3 regions of the Shewanella sp. UCD-FRSSP16_17 genome follow, and region 3 is predicted to be linked to each of the others. Evidence: predicted binding sites of a transcription regulator. Region 3 holds the regulator's gene; each other region holds the start of a gene.
The links. The regulator MetJ, encoded in region 3, represses methionine synthesis genes. The targets are predictions, from matches to a motif close to TAGACGTCTAGACGTCTA.
Positions count from the first base shown of each region.

Region 1: a site for MetJ is predicted at 2,770-2,787, ahead of A9267_RS16025 (methylenetetrahydrofolate reductase). Genes of this name have one in related genera too.
Region 2: a site for MetJ is predicted at 2,126-2,143, ahead of metH (methionine synthase). Genes of this name have one in related genera too.

Region 1 is NZ_LZFV01000035.1:535,120-539,415, forward strand. Features, by position in the region: gene A9267_RS16020 (DUF3360 family protein) at 1-1,477, opposite strand, end outside; gene A9267_RS16025 (methylenetetrahydrofolate reductase) at 1,792-2,766, opposite strand; gene A9267_RS16030 (trimeric intracellular cation channel family protein) at 3,254-3,892, shown strand.
Region 2 is NZ_LZFV01000002.1:517,013-521,308, forward strand. Features, by position in the region: gene A9267_RS07110 (ABC transporter ATP-binding protein) at 1-622, opposite strand, end outside; gene A9267_RS21745 (hypothetical protein) at 619-789, opposite strand; cobalamin riboswitch at 866-1,035, opposite strand; gene A9267_RS07115 (histidine phosphatase family protein) at 1,183-1,977, opposite strand; gene metH (methionine synthase) at 2,303-4,296, shown strand, end outside.
Region 3 is NZ_LZFV01000035.1:284,504-288,799, reverse strand. Features, by position in the region: gene A9267_RS15045 (bifunctional aspartate kinase/homoserine dehydrogenase II) at 1-1,049, opposite strand, end outside; gene metB (cystathionine gamma-synthase) at 1,103-2,263, opposite strand; gene metJ (met regulon transcriptional regulator MetJ) at 2,486-2,803, shown strand; gene A9267_RS15030 (sulfite exporter TauE/SafE family protein) at 2,913-3,653, shown strand; gene A9267_RS15025 (conjugal transfer protein TraF) at 3,697-4,296, opposite strand, start outside.

The sequences.
Region 1 (4,296 bases), 250 kb from region 3:
CCATCACCCCTGTAAGAATGATAAACATAACGCTAGGGGCTATCCAGCGGTTCATTTTGGTGAGTTTAGCACTGCGATCTTTACAGCCTATTAAACCTAAATTATCCAATAGCATTGTCAGTGACCAACCAAAAGCAGGGTTAACTAATACTGACGAAAACACCACAATCGCAGCTGATTGAGTGGTTTTTCCTTCTCGAGTCATTTCCATACCAGCCTCAAGAAGTGGGATAAATACCCCAACGACTAAGGCGACACACAATACGGGTTCCCAAATGGCTAAATCCATTGGATAACCCCAAAGTGCGGCAATAACACAGAACAAGGCTGTCAGTAGCGCACCTGCAGGAATGGGGCGTTTAGCAATTGCCGCAGGGACTATGTATGTGCCCCAAGATGAAGTGAAGTTGGCCCCCCCAAGCATTGAACCAAAGGTTTGACGAATTGAAGCGCTGGTCATCGTGTCATCTATATTCATATGCACTTTTTCAGTGCGCAACGGGTAGTTAATCTTTTGAAATACTTGATGACCTAAAAAGTCTGGCGACCACATCGCGACAGCGAGCACAGCGAAGGGCAAAACCACGATAAAGCTTTCAAGAGTCGGTAAGCCAAGCATCCAACCTGAGCTTTCTCCCCACCAGTACATTGGGCTCATGTTCGGTAAACCTGGCGCAGTTTGAAACTCAAATGGCGCGCCGAGGGCAAAGGCCAACGTACCACCGAGTAAGCAACTTAATGGCACGGCTAGCCAACGTTTTCGCCAGTGCTCTAGTAAGGCATATAAAATAATGGTGCAGAAAATCACGATAAATGCGATGTGTTCCATACCGATACTGTTGGCCCATGCATACAGTTTTTTTACTTGTGATGCAGTACCAACAAACCCCAGATACAGCAAGAGTCCGCCACAAACCCCTTTACTGGTGAGGTTGGCGAGCATACTCCCGCCTTTACTGATGGCAAGAATTAAGCCTAAGGCGCCAATGAGTAGTCCAAATGCCATTGGGTGGCCGCCTGCTGCAACCACAATTGGAATAATGGGAATAAGCGGTCCGTGGGTGCCAGCTAAGTTTGCTGTAGGCAATAAAAATCCTGAAAAAATGACAATGAAGAAAGCGGCAATAATGAGTTCGTAACGAACATTTTCCAGAATAAAGCTTTCTTCAAGGCCAAGTGAGGTTGCAAATGTGGTGGCAATGGCGCCGACCATGACCACTTTACCTATGGTTGCAGCCATTGCTGGAATGGTGTCTTCCAGTTCAAAGCGATAGTCTTTGCCTGGGAGATTAGGGCGCCAGCGCTTTGGATCCATAATCGTTAATTCATGCTCTAAATACTCATCTCGAGAGTTAAAGGTTGAACTGGGTTTATGTTGCTGTTGATATTGATATTGTTTGTTGGATGGATTCGTTTGCGATTGACTGGGGGTAGATTCACTTTTCTGTTCATGTATGGATTTTGAATTACTGCTCATATCATTCCTATTGCTCACTCACTAAAAGTGCTACTGCTTTAAATTAGAAGCACCTTATCTGAACCCTATAGCCATAGCGAGTAATAATCGGCGTTTTAACCTCAGACATTAGTCGTAGGTAAATATTTGTTTACATTAGTAAAATAGGTTTCGGTGAAGTCAGTGTCGCTAGCGTTGTGAGGTAAAAAAGCGATATATAGGGGAGTTTGATGCTTTGTTAGCAAGAAGCCTGTTAATAAAGGTGTTAGCTAGATGAAACTTAAAGGAGTCTCTATGGCGTATCAGCACCATAGAGAATGATAGTTTCTGTGTGATCACTTATTCAGCACAAATTGATCAATTTGATTTTGTGCTAAGGCTTGATCCATGGTGCCTTTCAGTAATTTATACATCAAAATAGATGCATCAATTTCAGTCTTGCGATTGGTTAAACTTTCAATGTTTAACCCTAACGGGATATTTAGCTGAATCACCGCATCTAAAATTTGCAGTAGATTACTGTGGTTTATTTTAATCGACTCATATAAAGGATCGGCTGCAGATAGAATACGCTCACTGGTTTCTTCTGGTACTGAGACCCCTAACCAGTTGATAAATTCTAGGGTTTTGGCGCTGCCACAAGGTGAGAACGTTAAGATAACTCGATTGGGTTTAATGTTGTTTAACTCACATTCTTGAGCATAGCTGGTTAGCATATCAATTGTCGCTTGGGCGTTATATACCGCTTGAGTAATGTAGTACTCGCAGCCTTGAGTCGACTTACCTAATAAACGAATGTGCTCATTCTTTTTGCTTAAGTGGCGCTCTGCAATGGCAACACCACCAAGATAGAAGTCCTGAGAGTGCGAAGCTAAGACCTTATAAGCATCATTAAGTGGTAATGAACTTTTTACCTGAGTAGAGGGGGAGCCCACCAAGACGAGATCTCTGACATTGTTTTGATACCAAGCGCGAGATAACCATTCATTAAACCCTTGCTCATCCAGCCCTGCAACACTCTTATAGGCTATAACAGGCTTACCTGACTTTTGGTTGATTAATTGTGCATAGGTGCCAGAGTCATGGGTGGCTTTGAATGGAAAAGGTCTAGGGGTGTCAGTTCGACTGGTTTCATCTTGAATGTCATAAATGATCAAACCGTCAAAACTTATCTCATCAAGGCGAGCGAGTAACTTATCGGCAATAATGCTGACCGACTCAAAATCAGTATCGATTTTCGGTGGGGTAGTACCAATAAAGTATATTCCACGGTGATGATCGGACGATCGCTGTTTTAATGATTTTCTCATGTTTAGCCGTCTAGATGGATGTTATCTACATTGTGTCTTAAATCAGGGCGGTTGTTAAGGCTCAATAAGATAATTTTTAGATATAACTAAGGTCATCGTCATTCAGCGGCTAAATGATAAAAGCCTAATCGTTTTGTGTTGCCAAACCCTGACTGAAATTACTGTCGACTCTAATAGTAATTCAGTGTGTTGAATGGCGGCAGTTGGAATACACAACAACATAATAATAGCGAATAGGATAAGGTTAATGTAACTTTTGGTGTATCTAGTGTCCTTATTTATTTTGGTTGCATAAATACTATGTTAGCTATTTTATTTATTACTAAATTTTGTTTTTAAGTCTGTCTACCTCATATATATCGATACCTGCATAATTTTTTACTGTAAAAGCATTAGAAAATGTAATGGTAAAGTTAGAAATTATATCTGTATTTTTAGCGGGGATGAGCGCAATATTTGCTTCCTTTTTTATTTGTTAGTGCGTGTTATGTTAGAAGTTAAAGTGATCAGTGCCTTATGGCTAGTTGGTATCCTAGCTGAAGCGATGACAGGCGCGTTGGCCGCAGGTAAAAAACAAATGGATTTGTTTGGTGTCGTTATCATTGGCTGTGTTACTGCCATTGGTGGTGGCACATTACGAGACATGTTACTGGGAAATTATCCCATTATATGGATTGAAAACGTGCACTACTTGTTAGCCATCGCTACCGCATCTTTACTGACGGTGATGATAGCACCGTTAATGCGTTACCTTTCGCGCCTATTCTTGGCAGTTGATGCAGTCGGGTTAGCGGTATTTTCTATTGTGGGTGCACAAAAAACCTTGATGCTTGGTTATGGTCCTGAAATTGCGATCGTTATGGGAGTTGTTACGGGTGTTTTTGGTGGCGTCATTCGAGATATTTTATGTAATCAGGTGCCGCTTATCTTTAAAAAAGAGCTCTATGCACTTGTCGCTCTCGCAACTGCTGCCTTGTATGTGGTGATGAAATTCAGCGGTGTTGTTGAATGGATAAGCTTATCAATTGCTGTGATATTTGGCTTTAGTTTCAGAATGCTGGCGATTCGATATCAGTGGTCAATGCCCAAGTTTGATTACCAGACTCCTTCAGATAGCCTTCATTAACAAGAGCCGTTATTGACAAGAGCTGTCATTTACAAGAGCCGTTATTGACAAGAGCTGTCATTTACAAGAGCCGTTATTAACAAGAGCTGTCATTGACAAGAGCTGTCATTGACAAGAGCTGTCATTGGCAAGAGCTGTTATTGACAAGAGCTGTCATTAACAAGAGCTGCCATCTATAAGGGCCGTCATTTGCACGGACTGTCATTGACAAGGCCTATTATTTACAAGAGCTGTCATTGACAAGAGCCGTTATTAACAAGAGCTGTCATTGACAAGAGCTGTCATTGGCAAGAGCTGTCATTGACAAGAGCTGTCATTGACAAGAGCTGTCATTAACAAGAGCTGCCATCTATAAGGGCCGTCATTTGCACGAACTGTCATTGACAAGGCCTATTATTTACAAG
Region 2 (4,296 bases), on a different contig from region 3:
GATCGTGAATTGACGCTATAACACTGATCCCCAACTGGCGCACCAATTCTAAAATTTGGATCTGATAACGAATATCTAAATGATTTGTTGGCTCATCAAGGATTAACAACTGCGGTTTTTGTACAATAGCTCTGGCAATAAGTGCACGCTGCTTTTCGCCTCCTGAAAGCTGTTCATATTGTTGGCTTGCTTTTAACGCCAAACCGACTTTATCTAACGCTTGCATCACATTATGTTTATCAGCTTGAGTATCTGTTTCAAATAGCCCTTTATGAGGCGTTAATCCCATTGCCACGATTTGTTCACAGCTCATTGCAAAATAATGCGGAGTCTCTTGTTGAACGACAGCAACTTTTGTCGCTAAATGCTTTTGGCTGATGCGGCTAATATCTTCACCAAACAAGGTGATCTGGCCTCTATCTGGTGAGATATAACGATACAAGCAGCGCAATAAACTGGACTTGCCTGCGCCATTTGGACCAATCAGTCCCAGCATTTCACCTTGTTGCAGTGAAAAGCTGACATTGGAAAGAATCGCCTGTTGTTGCACTGACCAATAAAGTCGAGCCACCTTAAGCGCCTCACCCATTGAGCCATCTCGTTGCTGCTGATTTTGAGTCATGAAGCCGTCGCCAGAAAAGCAGACTTAATACGTAAAGCACACACACTGACGCGTTGAGCATCTAATGCGACGTTACCTGACAAGCAATGACCTAATCTAGCTAGGTTCTGACACATAAACGCAATGCAATCTAATGCAGCGCCATGTATTACAGTGGTATAAAACATGAATTCTCCGCCTGAGTCACCCGCTCAGGTTGATTAAAGGCACTGGATAGTGAATAAATGCAGTGCGTAAAAGGCTGTGAACCATCATAAAAAAGCTAGGTATCTGACTTAGTTATTCGTAAAAAATAACATTACAGTTGCGGGTACAGTTCATGCTAATCAATCAGACCTTGAGTCAAGTTGAACCATGATTCCCTATTCATCCATTAGTATGACAAAACAGATTAACTTTATTTATTCTTAAACGATAGCGACAATAATCCATCCGCTATCGCGACCTATTTTATGCTTTCTTACAGATTAAGATAACACGTAAAAAAGTATGTAAAGATTGTACGCTAAATTAAGGGCTTGTTCAGCAAAAACGCGCTGATGTGCCCCCTATTATTGACTCTATGCAGGCCAATGAAGTTGAAACTTAGGCTCGCTGCTTTCATCTGCCCAAAAAACTGAAATAGAAACCGTCGCGGCGTAATCAATGGATAAGGTGTTATATATGCCTTGGCATTGTTCAAGACCAAGCACCAAAGCAATAATGGTGCGTATGACACCACCATGAGTGACAATAATAGCCAAAGGTTCAGGGGTATTTTTTGCTAACTCAGAACGATTTACGTTAAGCTCAGGGCTGTTACCTTTAAGCTCAGGGCTGTTACCTTTAAGCTCAGGGCTGTTCGCCACTTGACGTAATTGCTGACACACCTTGTTAAAACCAGATGCGACACGCGTTTCAAATTCACTCATCGGCTCTGCATTCGGTGGTGTATGTTGCCAAGGATTGTCCCAGTATTGATTAATCTTATCGCCAAACTGTTCGTATAAAGAATCAAATGACACCCCATCCCAGTCACCAAAATCAATTTCGGCCAACTCTGGCATCAACTGCACCGCAGGTAATGGCGTGTTGACTGACTGATGAGCCTCATCATTCATTTCACTTAAGGCAGTGTTAGCAGTATTTAACTCAGTAAATAACCCATGAGTAAAATGTTGGCAGCGTTGTAAAGGTGAGCTTATCAAGCTTACTTTCGGAAAATGAGGCACAAAATCAATCTGCTTAATACGATTTAGCATCGTAGCTGCACCGAGTTCGCTCAAATTAACATCCGTTTTTCCACGCAATATATTGCCGCCTTCACATTGTCCGTGTCGCAGTAATACTATCTTAGCGTGTGATAATCTAGTCACTCTAGGCTCCCTTTTTATACATTCCTGCACGTTCACCGTTCACAAAACCGTTTATCTGCACCAAGTTCAGCATTATTCATCATACTGGACTGAGTTAGTGCATTCTGACACTTGCTCTTGGAAACAAACTTCACGTATTATGGCCGTCTATACGTTTAAATGTCCAAACAAATATTAATGCTGAATACTTTTACGAAGCGAGTTTGACTTAGGCCGCCTTTTATATAGTGCAAAACAAGGTATGCTAATTTCTCAAGTTTCGAATATTCACATAATAAGAAATAGCTAATAGCAACTGCTAGCATAGCAATAAAGGTACTCAAATATGGCGAAGTCGACTTCCTACAGTCAGGTTCTTGAACAACTTACCAATACGCTAAAAGAGCGTATCGTGATCCTCGATGGTGCCATGGGGACAATGATCCAAGACTATAAATTGGAAGAAGAAGATTACCGTGGCGAGCGCTTTAAAGACTGGCATTGCGATGTGAAAGGCAATAATGACATGTTGGTGCTAAGCCAGCGTCAAATCATTAAAGACATTCACACTAAATACATGTTAGCGGGCGCTGACATTATTGAAACCAATACCTTTAACGCCACGACCATTGCGATGGCTGATTACGACATGCAAAGCTTGTCGGCTGAAATCAACCTCGAAGGCGCTAGAGTTGCCCGCGCCGCCGCTGACGAAGTAGAAGCACAAACAGGCATTAAACGTTATGTTGCAGGTGTTCTCGGGCCAACCAACCGTACTTGTTCGATTAGCCCAGATGTGAATGACCCCAGTTTTCGTAATGTCAGTTTCGATGAGCTTGTTGATGCCTATGTCGAATCCACCACAGCATTAATTGAAGGTGGCGCAGATATCATTATGGTAGAAACCATCTTTGATACTCTCAATGCCAAAGCCGCCCTATTTGCCATTGAAGCCGTGTTTGATACTTTAGGCGATCGCCTGCCAGTAATGATTTCAGGCACGATTACCGATGCCTCAGGCCGGACATTAACCGGACAAACCACTGAAGGTTTTTATAACTCACTGCGCCACATCAAACCGATTTCTATTGGCCTTAACTGTGCATTAGGCCCTAAAGAGTTACGTCCATACGTAGAAGAATTATCTCGCATTGCAGAATGTCATGTTTCAGCGCATCCCAATGCCGGCCTGCCGAATGAATTTGGCGGTTATGATGAAACGCCAGAAGAGATGGCCGAGGTTATTATCGACTGGGCAGCAGAAGGCATGCTGAATATTGTTGGCGGTTGTTGTGGTAGCACACCTGCACATATCAGCGCGATTCGCGATGCCGTTATCACCCACGCACCTCGCACTATCCCTGACATCCCTGTTGCGTGTCGTTTATCAGGGCTTGAACCGTTAACCATCGATGGTGACTCATTATTTGTTAACGTTGGCGAGCGCGCGAACGTCACAGGCTCTGCTAAATTCTTACGTTTAATTAAAGAAGAAAAGTTTGAAGAAGCCTTAGATGTGGTACGCGAACAAGTTGAAAACGGCGCGCAAATCATCGACGTCAACATGGATGAAGGCATGCTTGATGGCGCAGAGTCGATGAAAAAGTTCTTAAACTTAATCGCCTCAGAACCAGACATTTCTCGTGTGCCTATCATGATTGACTCATCTAAATGGGACGTGATTGAAGCAGGTCTTAAATGCGTACAAGGCAAATCCATTGTTAACTCAATTTCAATGAAAGAAGGCGAAGAAGCCTTTATCAAACAAGCCACATTAGTCAAACGCTATGGCGCCGCTGCCATTGTCATGGCCTTTGATGAAGACGGTCAGGCCGATACCCGAGCCCGTAAAACTGAAATTTGTACGCGTGCTTATCGTGTATTAGTTGATGTGGTTGGCTTTCCACCTGAAGACATTATTTTTGACCCGAATATTTTTGCGATTGCCACTGGAATTGAAGAGCACGACAATTACGCTGTCGACTTTATTGAGTCGATTAAAGACATCAAAGCCACGTTACCCTATGCGATGATCTCTGGCGGTGTATCGAATGTGTCTTTCTCGTTCCGTGGCAACAACCCAGTGCGTGAAGCCATTCATGCGGTGTTTTTATACCATGCGATTCAAGCAGGTATGGACATGGGGATTGTTAACGCGGGTCAATTAGCCATTTATGATGATATCGACCCTGAACTTAAAGAAAAAGTTGAAAACGTGGTGCAAAATTTACCTTGCCCCGTCGCTGATTCAACCAATACAGAACAACTACTTGATGTCGCTGAAAAGTTTCGTGGTGATGGTAAACAAGTCGCCAAAAAAGAAGATTTAGCATGGCGAGG
Region 3 (4,296 bases):
ACAGTAAAAGCAAGTTCAACTTTATGGTGGGCAGATGTCCAATAAGCTAAAGGAAGGATCCCCTGTTGCGCTAATAATTCAATCAGGTTTTCTGTTGGTGATTGCAGCTTAATTTTAAACAGTACGACCTCATTTAAACTCGTTACAACCGGCGCACTTGCCGAAGAGCTTTGCGGCGCAATCAAGGTAAAATCAGTATGAGATGCATAGCTAGAACGAACAGCCAAACTGACATTGGTATCAAATAAAGGTTGTAATGTCCTGCTGTGAAGGACAGGAGAACCTAAATGAGCCAATCTATCCGCTTCCGCCAATGACATACTATTGAGTAACTTGGCATCATTGATTTTATTAGGGTCTGCATTAAACACCCCTTCAACATCAGTCCAAATAGTGACTCGTTCTATATCTGCTAAGCTCGCAATTAAGGTTGCGCTGTAATCAGAGCCATTTCGTCCAAGTAACAGAGTATCACCTTGCTGGTTAGCGCAAATAAAACCAGTAATGACTAATCGCTCATTGGGGTGCGCTTCAAGCAGTGCTTGCACTTTTTCACGTGATTGAGCTAATCGAATATTAGGCACTAAGCCTTCGTCAGCAACGAGAATTGAACAAGCATCAACATTGATTGCAGCAACACCTGATTCACGTAAAAGCGCAGCCATTAAGCGCGCAGACCAACGTTCACCAAAGCTGAGCACTTGGTTTAATTCGAATTCATTGCGCTGCTCAAGTGATAACAGGCTGATCAGTTGCGCCTTATCCGTTGATAGACGCTCACGTAAATCTCGGGCTTGTTCGTTAGAGAGCAGCTGCTCAATTAAGTTTTGCTGGTAGCTGATGAGAACTTGTAATTCTTCTTGCCATAATTCGCCCGTTTCCCGAAGCGACAACAGCTTGTATAGAAAGTTAGTGCTTTTTCCCGCAGCTGACACGACGACAAGATCGTCGCAGTTTCCATGAGTCAACAAAATATGGGCGACACGGCGATAACAATCTGCATCAGCAAGACTTGAACCACCAAACTTATGTAAATGACTGCGGGTCATTTTGTACTCCTTAAACCACTAAACTTTTGTGCAAAACGCTGACTGACACGGAACTATAATGCGGCAACTGCTGCGAGCCCGGCATTGATGTCATTCACTAAATCTTCTGCGTCTTCAATCCCGACAGATAGTCTCAGTAATGTATCTTTAATACCAGCTTCATAACGTGCTTCAGGCACCATTGCTCTGTGGGTCATTGTTGCTGGGACGGCAACTAAGCTTTCCACTCCGCCTAAGCTTTCAGCAACACTGAAAATCGATAATGCATTTAAAAAGGCAACCACTTCCGCTTCGCCACCTTTAAGCTCAAAACTTAACATAGCACCAAAGCCTTTTTGCTGTTTGGCAGCAATATCGTGACCTGGATGGTCTTTTAAACCGGGATAGTACACTTTTTCAACGACATCACTAGATTGCAGCACGTCAATCACACGCTGAGCATTAGTTTGATGCTCACGGATCCGCACGGCTAAAGTTCTAATACCACGCAGTGTTAAGTAACTGTCAAATGCAGAACCTGTTAGCCCTAAGGTATTTGACCACCAATGTAATAGCTCACCAAGCTCTGCATCTTTAGCGACAACGGCGCCGCCAACAACATCACTGTGGCCATTAATGTATTTAGTCGTTGAGTGCATCACGATATCAGCACCAAGTTCTAATGGCTGCTGTAAAATTGGAGATAAGAAAGTATTGTCGACTACAACAAGTGCATCAACAGCATGGCTTGCTTCAACGATGGCTTTAATATCCACAACCCGCAAAAGTGGGTTCGAAGGTGTTTCTAACCAGACCATTTTAGGCTTTTGCGCTATCGCTTCAGTGAGTGCTTTCTCGTCAGTTTGATCAACAACCAATAATTTAAATTGGCCTTTGTTGGCAAGATTTGTGAACAGTCGGTAACTACCACCATAACAGTCATGCGGTACCACGATTAAGTCATCAGGCCCAAGTAAACTGGTCACTAAGGTAATCGCGGCCATTCCTGTACAAGTTACAATCCCTGTCGCGCCATTTTCTAGTTTAGCGATTGCCTCTCCTAGTACACAACGAGTCGGATTACCTGAGCGGCTATAGTCGAATTCCCTAGGGTTGGTGTGTCCATCAAATGAATAATTTGTTGAAAGATAAATCGGCGGGACTACCGCGCCATACTGAGTATCAGATTCGATACCTTGGCGAACTGCTAATGTAGCTGCGCGATGTTTTTTCATTGTAAGCTCCTCAAGATTGACACACTATAGAGTACACACCGTAGAGATGTCTAGATGGCTAAATGTACCTAAGCAAAGTTAGATCGTCAACACATATTAGACGTRTAYACGTCTAAACATAAAGAAATCTATTTGTATTCGTTATAGAATAGCAGCAATAATTTGACTGTAATAAATAAGCAGTTAAAATCTGCCACGAATCTATCGTATAAAGGTGAGTTAATGACTGAATGGAATGGCGACTATATCAGCCCATATGCCGAACATGGCAAAAAAAACGAACAAGTTAAAAAAATTACGGTATCCATTCCGTTAAAAGTGCTTAAAGTACTAACTGATGAACGTACTCGTCGTCAGGTGAATAACTTGCGCCATGCCACTAACAGTGAACTATTATGTGAAGCATTTTTGCACGCATATACTGGTCAGCCACTCCCTAACGATGAAGATTTATCTAAAGAAGGCCCAGATAGCATTCCAAGTGAGGCTAAAGCTCTTATGGATAAAATGGGCATCGAGTGGGAAGATTTAGACGAATAACCACTATTGAGCTTACTTTTATGTAAGCTCAATTTTATTCTGCATTTCTATTCGCATAAATTTGTCGCACCAAATTTGCACCGACCTTAATTAAGTCAACGAGCACAGAATGGCATTTATCGATCCGCAAACCTTGATGCTTGCATCGGTTATCATATTTCTGGGCGCACTAACTCAGGGGCTAATAGGTTTTGGCTTAGCAGTGGTCGCCAGTCCACTGCTTTACATTATTGACCCTCAACTTGTTCCTGTTCCAGTTATTGCATGTGGATTTTCCATTGCATTAATAACGTTATTGCGAGAGCGAACCCCGCTCAAGTTTAATGGCTTACAATACGCCTTGCTCGGTCGAGTCCCTGGTGGTTTTCTTGGTGCTGGATTATTAATTTTTGCCCCACAAGCAGTATTAGGGCTAGCGATAGCCTTTATTGTGGCTACTGCAGTCATTCTTAGCATCTATAAAATTACCGCACCAGTAAATAAGATCACTTTGTTTATAGCAGGGGTTTTATCAGGAGTATTTGGCAATATCGCAGCAATTGGTGGCCCACCTCTAGCAATATTACTTGCCGGAAAAGACGCACCACAGTTTCGTGCAGCCTTATCCATATTTTTTGTCTTTAGTTCTATGATTGCGATGTTGATACTCATTTTGGCGGGACTCGTTGAGCTAAAACATGTTTGGCTTTCATTGATGTTATTGCCGTCGGTGTTTTTAGGTAGCCTAGTGGCAGGAAAACTAACCAATAAAGTCGACAAAGAAAAAACCAGAATGGCAACATTAATGCTGTGTGGCCTGAGTGCTATCGTGCTAACAATTAAGTCAACGTTAGCTTTATCTATCAGTTAATCACGCCATAATTAAAGTCGCTGACGATCTGCTAAGTTAACACTCAAAAGTGGTAAGAGGTTTGTAATACTGCCCCTACGGCGTCATCTTCACCATAGCTACCACTCATGTCTAACTTAAATGCTTGCCCAATCGCAAAACCTGTACCAAATGAATATATATCAACACTGTTGTCTTTTAAGTCATGTCGATAACCCATTCTCAACGAGAGCCAATCAGTGGCTTTTAGTTCACCGCCTACACGCCAATACTGCACAGGATCAAACTCTTTAAATCGGGTTTGATCGACTAAATCAATATCTGTGGTCAAGGTTACCGATGACCAATCGTAGGCAGCGCCTGCGGTAATTAATGGTTCCACTTGGTAGTGAAACTCTCGTCCTTGCGCTTCAACCGTTTTGACGGTTTGACTGAATAAGTTTCTGGCAGATAGCCCAATAGTTAATTTTTCAATAGGTTCAAATGCGACACCAACGTCCAAATTAAAGAGATTTTCATCGTTACGATATTTGTCATCATCAAAATCATCGGCGTCGAAATTGTTAGCATTAACTGAGTAATGGTAAGTATCAATTCGTTGAAACTTCGGTGAAACCCCTACCCTGACAGGCATATTTACAATCGACAAAGGAAAGCTGAGTGC